DNA from 2 places in the Microbacterium sp. NPDC060117 genome. Region 2 is predicted to be linked to the other one. Evidence: predicted binding sites of a transcription regulator. Region 2 holds the regulator's gene; the other holds the start of a gene.
What was found. Region 2 encodes LexA, which represses DNA repair genes until DNA is damaged. Its sites were predicted from a motif close to TCGAACANNTGTTCGA; they were not measured.
Positions count from the first base shown of each region.

Region 1 (7,041 bases), 640 kb from region 2:
TGCCGGGCAGAGGACCCGCCGTGTTCGTCGCGGCCTTCGACCGGCGCGAGAACGTGGAGGCGGCCGTGTGGCTGCTGGACGAGGTGTGGCCCTCGGTGTGCGCGGCCCTGCCCGAGGCTGCGCTGATGCTCGTCGGCGTCCACCCTCCGGAGTTGCTGTACCACCGTGCAGCGCTGAGCTCCGGAGTGACCGTCACGGGCTATGTCGACGACCTCGACGAGGTCTATGACACGGCCTCGGCCGCGCTCGTCCCGCTGCACTCGGGGGCAGGCGTGAAGTTCAAGACGATCGACGCGCTGCTGCGCGGGCTCCCCGTCATCGCCACCACGGTCGGTGCGGAGGGGATCACCGACGACGACGGCCGGCACCCGTTCCCCGTGACGGATGATCCGCGCGAGTTCGCCGTGGCAGTGGTCACCGCACTCGGAGGCGCCTCTGCATCGGATTCCGAGGTGACCGAATGGGCGCGCACCCGGTACGGCACCGACCGCTACGCGCGCCGACTGGTCGAGCTGATCCCGGCGCTGGGCGTGCGCTCCCCGCTCTGAACACCCTCTGCGTCGAAGACGCGTTCCTGGGGGCGCCCCGCCTCCTCCCCCAGCCCGCATCGTGCGAGCGCAGCGGGCGCCCGACCTGTCGTGACCTCGGGTCGTCGAGCGAGGACGCGCGCGGCGCGACCGAGACGAAACGCGCGCTCTCGCGGCTGCTCACGCGATGTGTTCGGTGCGTGCGCGTCCGCCGAGGCGGGGTGGCGCCCCGGTGCCGGGTGGGGGCAGGAACCAGACTCTCGCGCGGATGCCGGCGCCGTCGACACGGATGTTCCAGCCGTTGTCGTGGATGAGGTGGTGGCAGGTCTCGCAGAGCAGCACACCGTTGGACAGGTCTGTTTTGCCGTGGTCGCGTTTCCACCAGTCGATGTGGTGGGCTTTGGTCATTCCGGGTGGGAGTCCGCAGAACGCGCACCCCCCGTCGCGTTCGGTGAGGGCGTGGCGTTGGGCGCGGGTGAAAAGGCGCCGGTCGCGTCCCCAGTTCAAGACCTCCCCGTCGTCCCCGCACACCCAGCTGGTCATGCCGCCCCCGCCTGCCATGCGGCGGACGGTGTCGATGCTGACCGGCTGCTCGATCCCGTCGATCAGCCCGAACCCGGTGCCGTGCTCCAGGTCGATCGCGTTGACGCGGACGATCACGGTCGCCCCGTTCAACGTCTTGTTCCGCTGACAGGTGAGGGCATGTTCGGCGAAATGGACGAGAGCGTCAGCCTGGACCTGCACCACGCTGCGCCGATCCGCATCCGGGGCGACCGGGTCCCGACCCTCACGTTTCGCGGCGAACTCGGCAGACACGAACCCCTCGATCGCCGTCTTCACCGCCGCCGCCCGTCCCGGATCCAGCACCGCGTTCACGTGCAGCATCCCATCCCGCTCGAACAGGGTCAGCGACGCCCGCGCCCGCAACTCGTCCTCCCGCGGGGCGACACCATCCGGATCCAGATGCGCCTCCAACCGGGTCACCATCCGCCGCACCTCGTCCAACGACAACCCGGGCGCCTTGCCGACCAGGAACTCCTCCGCCTGCGCGACGGCCCCACGGCCGACTTTCACGATCATCCGGTCCAGGAACGTGACCAGCAGATCCGTCACCGCCGCGCCGATCCGGCCCACGGCCAGCGCCTCCCGCAGTGCGGGGAACTTCGCCGGCAGCGGCTCACCGATCAGGTTCGAGCGCGGTGCGGTCGCCTCCCCGACCTTGACCAGCCGGGTCGCGTCCCCCGTCGACGTCCCGGTGGTCGTCGCGATCAGTTGGGCCGTGTTCCGGTAGCCCTGCTGCTTCGCCAAAGACTCCGGCCCCAACTCTCGCCGCGACTCGTACGCGATCGCCGCCGCGACCTCTGCATGCACCGCTCCTGAGGAACGGTGCAGCAACCCCAGCACGTCGTTCACTGCCACCAGCTGCGCGCGCGACAGATCCCCGCCAGACCGCGCATCACCCCACGCCTCCACCAGAAGCCGGGTGGCTTCCAGGAGCGGATCAAGGGTGCTGGTCATGCTCCGATCCTACCAAGAATCGAAGATATGTTCTAGAGTTGTCCACAGGAAGATTTCACTTCAGACCTGGGAATTCCCTGCACTTGCAAGACGCCGCACCGGTCGCTCCGCCCGCTTCGACGGGCCCGGCGTCCCGCCGCCCTAAGCTGGCCCCATGGGCGAGCGTCGCGTCATCCACGCCATCACGCCGGGCGACCACTTCTCCCCCCGCACCGGATCCGCGGTTCCGACGGTGGTGCACCTGCTCGCGGATGCCGCCGTGCGTGCGGGCGACGCCCGTCATGGCGTGATCCTGGACCGCACCACCATGTCCCCGCGGTATGACGGCGTCGACCTGATCGAGTACGACGGCGCACCCGGTGTGACCCGCAACGGCCACTACTTCGATGCCGCGGCAGGGCGCCTCGGCCTGCTCCGTCCGCGGGTCGCGCAGTGGTTCGCCCCGCTCGCGGATGCGGTGCGCGCGCTGCCGGAGGCCGATGTGCTCGCGCACAACGCGCCGATCCTGCCCCGGCTGCTGCGCGGCAGCGGCCACCGCGTGTCGATCTATGCGCACAACCAGCTGTTCCGCACCTACGGACCCCGCGAGGCGGACCGCATCGTCGGAGAGGCGGCGGCGGTCATCTGCGTGAGCGACGCTCTGGCCGACGAGACCAGCGAGCTGCTTCCGCGCGCACAGCGATCGAAGGTGGCGGTCGTGGAGAACCCGGTGGACACCTCCCGGTTCTCCCCTGCCTCGCAACGGGCCACCGGCTCCCGTCCCGTTCGCGTGCTGTACGTCGGGCGGATGATCCCGTCGAAGGGCCCCGACGTGCTGGCCAGGGCGGCCAGGGCTTTCGGACCGGACGAGGCCGAGTTCGTGTTCGTGGGCAGCCACGAGTTCGACCCGAATGCGCCCGCCACCCCCTACGAGCAGGAGGTGCGCGACCTCGCCCTCGCGAGCCGTGCCACGGCGACCTTCCTGCCGTTCGCCGACAGGGACGCCCTCCCCGCCCTCTATCGCGACGCCGAGGTGCTCGTCGTGCCCTCGGTCTGGGCCGAGCCCAGCGGGCTGATCCTGGGCGAGGGCATGGCGAGCGGCCTGCCGATCATCGCCTCCCGCACGGGCGGCATCCCGAGCGTGGTCGGAGACGTGGCCGTGCTCGTGCCGCCGAACGATCCCGACGCACTGGCCGCCGCACTGCGCGAGCTCATCGCGGATCCTGCGGAGAGGACCCGGCGCGGCGAGGCCGGCCTGCGCCGGGCGGAGCAGCGGAATCCGGACTGGGCGTGGGCGCGGCTGCGCGCACTGCTCGAGCGGATCTGATCCGGGTCGGCGCCCCCAGCCCCAGGACGGGGCCGGGTCCGGGTCCGGGTCCGCGAGACCGAACCGTCGTCGCGAGACCGACGATGAAATCCTCGGTCTCGCGACCCCGTCTCGGTCTCGCTGTCAATGGCCCGGGTCAGCCGATGGCCCGAGTCAGCGCCCCCAGCGCCGCAGCGGACGCACCAGGGCAAGGTGTGCGAGGGCGTCCAGCTGGCACCGCAGCGCGAAGAGCACGCGTCGCGCGCGCAGTTCGCGGCGTGCGGCGGCCGACTTGACCCGGAACTTGTGTCGCTGCATTCCCCGCCATGCCGCCCGCAGGGCCTGCCGATCGGCGGTGGAGTTGTCGGCGGAGAAGTACGTGCGCGCCCAGACCGCGCGGCTCTCGCGCACATTCAGCACGGTGTTCCCCGAGGCGTTCGCCCCGTGGCGGCGATATCCGACCAGGATCTCGTCCAGCGGCACGATCGGACCGCGCCGGGACAGGCGCACCAGGGCGTCCCAATCGTCGGCCACTCGATATGAAGGATCGAACCCGCCGATCGCGTCGATCGCATGGCGTCGCAGCACGATCCCACTCGGCGGGTAGAGGTGATTGGCGAGGAACAGCTCGGGCAGCGTGGCGTCCTCCTCGGGTGCGAGCGACACTACGTGCCCGCCGCGCACCGCCTCGCGCGCCCGCATGAAACGAGCGAACTCCCCGTCCCCGAGTGGGGCGGAGCCGGCATCGATCCAGTCCGCGACCGCATATGCGCCGACCGCGTCCGGTCGTGCGGAGAGCACGCGCAGCAGCCGCTCGTACAGCACCGGGGCCACGAGGTCGTCGTGATCCATGAAGACCACGTACTCGACGTCGGCGCCGAGCAGCGCCAGCCCGGCGTTGCGGGTGCGGGCGATGCCCTCGTTCTTCTTCTGCACGAGCGTCAGCCGCGGGTCCTCGAACGCGGTGCGCACGATCTCGGCACTGCCGTCGGAGGATCCGTCGTCGAGCACGATCACCTGCAGCGCGGAGTGCGTCTGCGCGAGCACCGATCGCAACGTCTCGGTGATGTGGCGGGCGCCGTTGTAGAGCGGGATGATGATCCCGATCGTCGCCTCGCCGGCTCGTCCTGCGGTCACCTGCGCTCCTGTGCCGGTCGCCCACACCTGAGGATGTGCCACCTCGAGTCGATGATAGCCAGCGCGATCCGCGGCGCGTGCGTCCAGCGACGAGGGTGAGCCGGATCCCGCGCGGGCATACTGGAACCGCACACGGACAGGAGGCGAGATGGCGCGAGCCCGAGCCCTGCACGGGTCGACGGGCCGCGGGGCGATGCGCGCCTCGACGGCGTCGTCGCCTTCTCAGAGCGCGGTCCTCTGGCTGAGCGTCGAGGTGCCCGACCGGTTCGGACAGGGTGGGCAGCGCCGGCAGTACCACCAGATCGCCGCCCTGCGCGAGCACGGACGACGGATCGTCGTGGTCAGCCCGGCAGGACCCCAGGACGACTCCTCGATCGCGGCGCTCACCGAGGTGATCCGGCCGCGGCTGCACGTCAAGGGCAGGGCCGTGCCCGGCGCGGCCCGGCGACTCGCTCGGCTCGTGCGCAGTCCCCGCTGGGAGGCGATCGCGCTGTCGCACCAGGATTCGGTCTGGCTGCTGCCCGAGGGCGTCGGCGCTCCCGTGCTGCTCGACGTGCACAACGCGATGAGCGCCTGGCTCCTCACCCGTGGTCTTCCCGACCAGGCCGCGCAGCACCGTCAGCTGGAGGCGCGGGCGATCACCCGCGCCGAGGGGGTGATCACCTGCTCCGACACGGAGCGGATCCGGCTGATCGAGCAGCATCCGGACGCGGCGCCGCGCGTCTTCACCGCGCCTCTCGGCATCGACCCCGCGGAGTGGCCCGATCGCGAGTACTCCCGCAGCGCGCCCCTGGTCGCCCTCTTCGGCGGCTGGGCCTGGGAGCCGAACCGGCGCGGCCTGGACTGGTTCCTCGGCGAGGTCTGGCCGCTGCTGGCCGCCCTGGCCCCCGATGCGCGGTGCCGGATCGCCGGCACCGGACTGGACGGGGCGGTCGCCCTGCCGGCGGGCGTGGAGTTCGTCGGAAAGGTGCCGAGCCTCGTCGACTTCACGGCGGAGGCCACGGTCGTCGCGGTGCCCGTGATCGACGGCGTCGGCGCGGCCATGAAGTTCGCCGAGGCCCTGGCCACAGGCGCGGCGGTGATCGCGACGCCCGATGCCGCCAGCGCCTTCCCCGGCTCTCATGCGGAGGTCTCCGCGGATCCGGCGGCATGGGCGGCGTGGATCGCGGATCGCCTCGCGCACCGGGACTCGGAGCCGGCGCCTGCGCCCGAACGCGCGCAGGTGCTCGCGGAGCGGACCTGGGCCGAGTGCGTCGCCCCCATCGAGCGCTGGCTGCAGTCGCATGCGCGCGCCGAGCCCGGCACGGGATCCGGCACGGGATCCGGCACGGAATCCGGCACGGGATCCGGCACGGGATCCGGCGCCGGATCAGGCGAAGAGCCCGGTCCTGCCCCCGGTGGCGGATCCGTCGACCCGCCTCCCGGACGGGAGGCGACATGACCCGCCCGCAGCTCTCCTTGGCGACCATTGCGACCGAGGTCCCGATGGGCGCCCAGGCCTACCAGCAGCAGATCGGCGAGCGCGCGCGGGCGGCGCTGGCGCAGGCCGGACCCGAGCCGTGGACCGTGCGCCCCCTGGTGTTCCGCTCGCTCCGCTCACCGCTCGCGGGCAACCGCCGCCTTCCGCTCGGGCGCGTGGCGCAGGCGTCGGAGCGCGCTCGTGCCGCCCTCGGCCGCGCGTTGTACGCCGGCGACACCGTGTCGCATCGGATGGCGCTGGAGCTGCCGCCGTCTCCCCACGCGGATGTGATCACGCTGCACGACGTGGTGTCCTGGCGCTTCCCCGACGAGTCGGCGCCCGTCGCCGCCGCGGCCGCCGAGGCGCGGCGGGCGGCGGCCGTGATCTGCGTGTCGGCGTTCACCGCGTCCGAGGCCGTGGACTTCCTCGGCGTGACGGATCCGCATGTCGTCCCGAACGGGGTGGATCCGCGCTATCTCGACGCGGCGCCGCTGTCCGCCGAGGCGCGTGCGGCGCTGGGGCTCGAGCAGCCGTACGTGCTGCACGCGGGGGGTGCGGCGCAGCGCAAGAACCTCGACGCCCTGGCGGCCGCCTGGCCACGGATCCACCGCGAACGACCCGGCCTGCTGCTGGCGCTCGCCGGACCGGCGCACCCCCGCCGCACCGAGCTGTTCTCCGGCATGGCGGGGGTGCGCCTGCTCGGGCGCCTGCCGGACGAGCTCATGCCAGGTCTCGTCGCCGCTGCCCGGGCCGTGGTCGTGCCCTCGCTCTACGAGGGTTTCGGGCTGCCGGTGCTCGAGGCGATGGCGGCACGCGTGCCCGTGGTCGCGGCGAACACCAGCAGCCTGCCCGAGGTGGCGGGCGGGGCGGCCCTGCTCGTCGAGCCCACCGCCGACGGGGTGACCGACGGCGTGCTGGCCGCGACCTCGGGCGACCCCGCCGTCGACGGGCTGATCACCGCCGGCCGCGCCCGCGCGGCGGAGTTCACCTGGGAGCGCTCCGCGCAGGGGCACGCGGACGTCTGGCGCACCCTGCGATGACCGCTTGCGGGACCCGTCGCGGCGATCGGTGAACACCTTGCGAACACCGCAGCCGGAGCGGACCCCAGCCGAGCG
Region 1 is NZ_JBHWXR010000004.1:120,898-127,938, reverse strand. Features, by position in the region: gene ACFWCK_RS16450 (glycosyltransferase) at 1-548, shown strand, start outside; gene ACFWCK_RS16445 (DUF222 domain-containing protein) at 708-2,045, opposite strand; gene ACFWCK_RS16440 (glycosyltransferase family 4 protein) at 2,200-3,351, shown strand; gene ACFWCK_RS16435 (glycosyltransferase) at 3,505-4,467, opposite strand; gene ACFWCK_RS16430 (glycosyltransferase family 4 protein) at 4,616-5,908, shown strand; gene ACFWCK_RS16425 (glycosyltransferase family 4 protein) at 5,905-6,966, shown strand.
Region 1: the regulator LexA is predicted to act here: its motif matches at 2,065-2,080, upstream of ACFWCK_RS16445 (DUF222 domain-containing protein).

Region 2 (7,041 bases):
TCGCGGAGCGCCGCGATGTCATCGAGGTTCGCGATGCCGCCGGACGCCACCACGGGCTTCGGGGTGCGCGCGGCGATCTCGCGGAGCAGCTCGAGGTTCGGGCCCTTGAGCGTGCCGTCCTTGGTGACGTCGGTGACGACGTAGCGGCTGCATCCGGCGTCCTCGAGACGGTCGAGGACGGTCCAGAGGTCTCCGCCCTCCTTGGTCCAGCCACGGGCAGCGAGAGTCGTGCCGCGCACGTCGAGGCCCACCGCCACGGCATCGCCGTAGCGTGCGATGACGTCAGCGGCCCATTCGGGGTTCTCCAGCGCGGCCGTGCCGAGGTTGATGCGAGCGGCACCCGACTCCAACGCGGCCTCGAGGCTCGCGTCGTCGCGGATCCCGCCGGACAGCTCGACGTTCACGCTGCGGAACTGCTTGATCACGCGACGCAGGATCGCCGTGTTGCTGCCGCGACCGAACGCGGCGTCGAGGTCGACGAGGTGGATCCACTCCGCACCCTGGTCCACCCACTCGGCTGCCGCGTCGAGCGGATCGCCGTAGCTGGTCTCGCTTCCGGCCTCACCCTGGGTCAGGCGCACGGCCTGCCCGCCGGCGACGTCCACCGCCGGGAGGAGGGTCAGAGAGGGGGACTGTGCGAACTCGTTCATGTCGTCCTTCGGGTCACGATGTGCCGCGCGCTTCGGGCGCGGCAAGAGAAGAGAGTAGTCCGGGTGCACGCGGGGCACCAATCCCCCGCTGTCACACTCCGCGGACGGATCAGAGTGTGGAGATCCAGTTGCGCAGCAGCTGGATGCCGGCCTCGCCGGACTTCTCCGGGTGGAACTGGGTTGCCGAGAGCGGGCCGTTCTCGACCGCGGCGAGGAAGCGCGAGCCGTGCTCGGCCCACGTGAGATGCGGCTGCGGGAACGGCGGCATGACCTCGAGTTCCCACGTCTGCGCGGCGAAGGAGTGCACGAAGTAGAAGCGCTCCTGCTCGATCCCGCGGAACAGCACGCTGCCCGGATCCGGCTCGACGGTGTTCCACCCCATGTGCGGCAGCACCGGCGCGTCGAGCTCCGTCACGATGCCGGGCCACTCGCCGAGCCCGTCGACCTCGGCGCCGCGCTCGACTCCGCCCGCGAACAGCACCTGCATGCCGACGCAGATGCCCAGCACCGGACGGCCGCCCGCCAGGCGCCGCTCGATGATCTCGTCGCCGCCATGCGCGGCAAGCGCCTCGCGAACGGCCGCGAACGCGCCCACGCCCGGGACGACGAGTCCGTCGGCCTCGAGCGCCGCGGTCCGGTCACCGGTCAGCTCCGCGTCCGCGCCAGCGCGGATCAGCGCTTTCACGGCCGAGTGCACGTTGCCGGATCCGTAGTCGAAGACCGCGACGGTCGGACGGCGGCCCTCCGCGCGCTCGCTCACAGTGCGCCCTTGGTGGAGGGCACGCCGACCACCAGGGGGTCCAGCGCCTTGGCCTGACGGAAAGCGCGCGCGAAGGCCTTGAACTCGGCCTCGGCGATGTGGTGCGGATCGCGTCCGCTGATCACGCGCACATGCACCGTCAGGGCGGCGTTGTACGCGATCGCCTCGAAAACGTGGCGCACCAGGGATCCGGTGAAGTGGCCGCCGATGAGGTGGTGCTCGTAGCCGGCCGGCTCGCCCTCGTGCACGAGGTAGGGGCGACCCGAGATGTCGACGACCGCCTGCACGAGGGCCTCGTCCAGCGGGACGAGCGCGTCACCATAGCGGGAGATGCCGCTCTTGTCCCCCAGAGCCTCGCGAATCGCCTGGCCGAGCACGATCGCCACGTCTTCCACGGTGTGATGCGCATCGATGTGGGTGTCGCCGGAAGCCCGGACCGTCAGATCCGTCAGCGAGTGCTTCGCGAACGCGGTCAGCAGGTGGTCGAAGAACGGGACCGAGGTGTCGATGTGGCTCTGGCCGGTGCCGTCGAGGTCGATCTCGAGCTCGATCGTCGACTCGGACGTGGAGCGGGTACGGCGCGCGGTCCGGGCCGCAGCGGGGGTCTCAGCGGTCATGAGGCCGATCCTATCGAGGCGAGAGCGTCCAGGAATGCGGTGGTCTCGGCCTCCGTGCCGGCCGTGACGCGCAGGTGATTCGGGATGCCGACGTCGCGGATCAGCACACCCTGGTCGTACAGGGCGCGCCAGGTCGCCGCCGGATCGGCGACACCCCCGAACAGCACGAAGTTCGACCATGACGGGTGCGGCGTGTAGCCGAGGGCCTCGAGCGTGGCGGAGATCCGATCCCGCTGCGCCACGATCTCGTCGACCATGGCGAGCATGATGGGCGCGTTGCGCAGCGCCGCGATCGCCGCCGCCTGGGTGAGGGCGCTCAGGTGGTACGGCAGGCGCACCAGGCGCAGCGCATCGATGAAGGCCGGATCGGCGGCGAGGTAGCCGACCCGCGCCCCCGCGAAGGCGAACGCCTTGCTCATCGTGCGGGAGACGGCGAGCCGCGGACGCCCCTGCAGCAACGTCAACGCGGACGGCGAATCCTTCGGGGCGAACTCCTGGTACGCCTCATCCACGATCACGATGCCGCGCGCCGCCTCGTAGACCGCTTCGATCACGTCGAGCGGGAGCGGCGTGCCCGTCGGGTTGTTCGGCGCGCACAGCAGGATCACGTCCGGATCGTGCTCCAAGACCTGCGCCACCGCTTCGTCGACGGTGAGCTCGTAGTCCGGGTGCCGGGTGCCGGCGATCCATGCCGCTCCGGTGCCCTGGGTGAGCAGCGGATACATCGAATAGGTCGGTGCGAACCCGAACACGGTGCGCCCCGGACCGGCGAAGGCCTGCAGGATGTGCTGCAGGACCTCGTTCGATCCGTTGCCGGCCCAGATGTTCGCGGCGGTGAGGTCATGACCGAGGTAACCTGCGAACCCCTCGCGGAGCGCGGTGAACTCACGATCCGGGTAGCGGTTGACGTCACGCAGCGCCACCGCGATGTCATCGAGGATGTCGCTCGCCACCTGCTCCGGCACCGGATGCGTGTTCTCGTTCACGTTCAGCGCCACAGGCAGCGGTGCCTGCGGGGCACCGTACGGGCGCAACCCGCGGAGATCGTCACGAAGGGGTAAGTCGTCGAGCGAGACAGTCACCCTGCCATGCTAGGCGGCTGCGCCGTGTGCCAGGACACAGATGACCGCGGTTGCTGAGCGACGCCGAAGCCGGGCTGCTGTCAGCGCCCGGCCGAGCCGTACTGCGCCGGGATCGCCAGGTGCTGTCCGACCTCGATCACACCGCCGTCGACGAGGTTCAGCTTGGAGATCTCGGCGACGACATCACGCGGATCGGCGTTCGGCGCAATCTCGCCCGCGATCGACCACAGGGTGTCGCCCGGCTGCACGGTGACGGTCGCGAAGGTGTTGCCCGTCGTCTGCTCACCGGAGGCGAGCGCGGATCCGCTGCTCAGCGCCGCGAACGCGATCGCACCGGCCACCGGGAGCGCGACCAGCGCCGCGAGCACGCGCCGACCGCGTGCGGTGATCCGCAGTCGCGTGGCGGGAACCTGACCGGCGAAGGTGATGCTGCTCATGGTGCTTCTCCTCAGTGTCTGTGTCGGTCCGCCCCTCCCCGGATCCGAATCCCCCGATGAGGATCTTCGAATCCGGGCCTCTGGAGAGGCGAACCTACGTTCCGAAACTACTTTCGAGTTCGAACATCTGTCAAGCCTTCTTCGAATATCAGTTCCGAAGACTTGCCGACACGCTCGAACAGATCTATCGATTCCGCCCCGATCTCGGATACGGTTTCGATAACAAGACCCCATCACGGACCACCGACATTCGAATCGCCGCCCGCGAATCCATGCCGATCCCACGGATCCGCGAGGGCACGACGCACACGAAGGAGATGGCATGAGCGACGGTGCGACCCCCGGCTCCGAGGCCCCGCGGACGCGGCGCCGCAAGAGCCTCAGTGCGAAGCAGATGGCGATCCTCGAGGTCATCCAGACCTCGATCGCCCGGCACGGCTATCCGCCGAGCATGCGCGAGATCGGCGACGCCGTGGGCCTCAAGTCCCTGAGCAGCGTGACGCATCAGCTCGGCCAGCTCGAGCTCAGCGGCTATCTGCGCCGCGATGCCGGCAAGACCCGCGCCATGGAGGTCCTGATCGATCTTCCCGGCACGTCCACGGAGAATCCCGCGGACACGGCTCCGTCGGTCGGCGACGCGGCGCTCGTGCCGCTCGTGGGCCGGATCGCGGCCGGCGTGCCGATCACGGCGGAGCAGCAGGTCGAGGAGATCTTCCCGCTCCCCCGCCAGCTGGTCGGCAAGGGCGACCTGTTCATGCTGAAGGTCTCAGGGGAGTCGATGATCGACGCCGCCATCTGCGACGGCGACTGGGTGGTGGTGCGCTCTCAGGGCACGGCGGAGAACGGTGAGATCGTCGCCGCGATGCTCGACGGCGAGGCCACGGTGAAGACGTTCCGCCGCCGAGACGGCCACGTGTGGCTGCTCCCCCGCAACAGCGCGTTCGAGCCGATCCTCGGCGACGACGCCACGGTGCTCGGCAAGGTCGTGGCGGTGCTGCGCGCCGTCTGATCCCCTGCACGACGACGATGCCCTCCCGGACGGATCCGGGAGGGCATCGTCGTTCACGGCCCTTCGACGGGCTCAGACCGGTCAGACGGCGACCGACACGTCCTCGCGGACGCGGCGGGTGGCCTCGACGATGTTGCGCAGCGAGGCATTGGTCTCCTCGTAGCCGCGGGTCTTCAGGCCGCAGTCCGGGTTGACCCAGAGCTGGCGCGTCGGGATCTCCTCGACCGCGCGGCGCAGCAGCGTCTCGACCTCGGACACGTCGGGGACGCGCGGCGAGTGGATGTCGTAGACGCCCGGGCCGATGCCGTGGTCGAAGCCGGCCGCGGCGATGTCGGTGACGACCTCCATGCGGCTGCGGGCGGCCTCGATCGAGGTGACGTCCGCGTCGAGGGCCCGGATCGCGTCGATGACCACGCCGAACTCCGAGTAGCAGAGGTGCGTGTGCACCTGCGTGGCGGTCTCGGCGCCCGCGGTGGAGAGGCGGAAGGAGGCGACGGACCAGTCCAGGTACGCCGGCTGGTCGGCCTTCTTCAGCGGCAGCAGCTCGCGCAGCGCCGGCTCGTCCACCTGGATGACGCCGATGCCTGCGGCCTCCAGGTCCGCGATCTCGTCGCGCAGCGCGAGAGCCACCTGATTGGCGGTCTCGGCGAGCGGCTGGTCGTCGCGCACGAACGACCAGGCGAGGATCGTGACCGGCCCCGTCAGCATGCCCTTCATCGGCTTCGCGGTGAGGGACTGCGCATACTGCGACCAGGCGACGGTGATCGGCGCCGGACGCGAGACGTCACCCCAGAGGATCGACGGGCGGGTGGCACGGGATCCGTAGGACTGCACCCAGCCGTTCTCGGTGACGTCGAAGCCGTCGAGGTTCTCGGCGAAGTACTGCACCATGTCGTTGCGCTCGGGCTCGCCGTGCACGAGCACGTCCAGGCCCAGGTCCTCCTGCAGCGCGACGACGCGACCGATCTCCTCGCGGAGGAACCCGTCGTACTCGCCCGCCGTGATCTCGCCCTTGGTGAACTGCGCGCGGGCGCGGCGGATCTCGCCGGTCTGCGGGAAGGACCCGATCGTGGTGAGCGGGAGCGCGGGCAGGTCCAGAGCGATGGACTGCGCTGCCACGCGCGCGTCGTAGTCGCCGCGGTCGAAGTCGGCCTCGGTGAGCGCGGCAGTGCGGGCGCGGACGGCGTCCACGCGCACGCCGGGGGCGCTGAGCCGGTCCGCCAGGGCGGCGGAGGCGGCATCGAGCTCGCCGGCGATCGCGGCCCGCCCCTCGGCGAGGCCCTTCGCGAGGGTCGTGACCTGCGCGACCTTCTGGTCGGCGAAGGCGAGCCAGCTCACGAGGCGGGCGTCGAGCTTCGACTCGTCCTCGACGTCGTGGGGCACGTGCTGCAGCGACGTGGAGGTCGACGCGGAGACGCCGGCGGCGCCGAGGCCACGGAGCGCCTCGAGCGTGTCGAAGGCGGCCGCGAGGTCGCCGCGCCAGATGTTGTGCCCGTCGATCACACCGCCGACGAGGACCTTGTCGGCGAGACCCGGAACGGCGGCGGGAACGGTGCCCCGCACGAGGTCGAGACCGATGGCCTCGATCGGGGCGGCGGCGAGCACCGCGAGGTTCGCATCGAGCGCGGCGTAGGGCGCGGCGACGAAGACGGCGGGGCGCTCGGTCAGACCGCCCAGGACGGCGTAGGCGCGCTCGGCGGCGGCGCCGAGCTCGGCCACGGACGACGGCAGCGACTCGCTCACGAGCGCGGGCTCGTCGAGCTGGACCCACTCCGCCCCGGCGGCCGTGAGCGCACCGAGCAGCTCGGCGTAGACCGGGATGAGGTCATCGAGCCGGGACAGCGGGTCGAAGCCCTCGGGCGCCTCGTCCGCCGCCTTGGCGAGCGCGAGGAAGGTGACGGGGCCGACGATCACGGGGCGGGTACGGAAGCCGGCCGCGGCCGCCTCCTGCACCTGGCGCACGATGCGGTCGCTGGAGAGGGAGAAGACGGTGTCCGGGCCGATCTCGGGCACGAGGTAGTGGTAATTCGTGTCGAACCACTTGGTCATCTCGAGCGGCGCGCGCTCACCCTCGCCGCGTGCGATGGTGAAGTACGCCGGCAGCCCGATGGTTCCGTCGGCGGAGCGCAGGTCCTCGAAGCGCGCCGGGATCGCGCCCACGGTGACGGCGGCGTCGAGCACCTGGTCGTAGAACGAGAACGACTCGGGGATCGCGGAGTCGGCACGGCCCAGGCCCTGCACGGCGAGACGCTCGCGCGTCGTCGCGCGCAGCTCCGCAGCGGTGCGCTCGAGCTCGGCCTCGTCGATCCGTCCGGCCCAGAACGCCTCGACGGCCTTCTTGAGCTCACGGCGACGGCCGATGCGCGGGTAGCCCAGGATGGTGCCCTCGGGGAATGCGGTCATGACGGTCCTCTCTGACGGAAGGGGGAAGGAAGCGGGCGCGTACACGCCGCGGGACTCTGTGAACTGCGGGACCTCGCGCGGGG
Region 2 is NZ_JBHWXR010000004.1:756,199-763,239, reverse strand. Features, by position in the region: gene priA (bifunctional 1-(5-phosphoribosyl)-5-((5-phosphoribosylamino)methylideneamino)imidazole-4-carboxamide isomerase/phosphoribosylanthranilate isomerase PriA) at 1-650, opposite strand, end outside; gene hisH (imidazole glycerol phosphate synthase subunit HisH) at 760-1,410, opposite strand; gene hisB (imidazoleglycerol-phosphate dehydratase HisB) at 1,407-2,027, opposite strand; gene ACFWCK_RS19190 (histidinol-phosphate transaminase) at 2,024-3,109, opposite strand; gene ACFWCK_RS19185 (LysM peptidoglycan-binding domain-containing protein) at 3,190-3,546, opposite strand; gene ACFWCK_RS19180 (hypothetical protein) at 3,603-3,872, shown strand; gene lexA (transcriptional repressor LexA) at 3,869-4,555, shown strand; gene metE (5-methyltetrahydropteroyltriglutamate--homocysteine S-methyltransferase) at 4,637-6,958, opposite strand.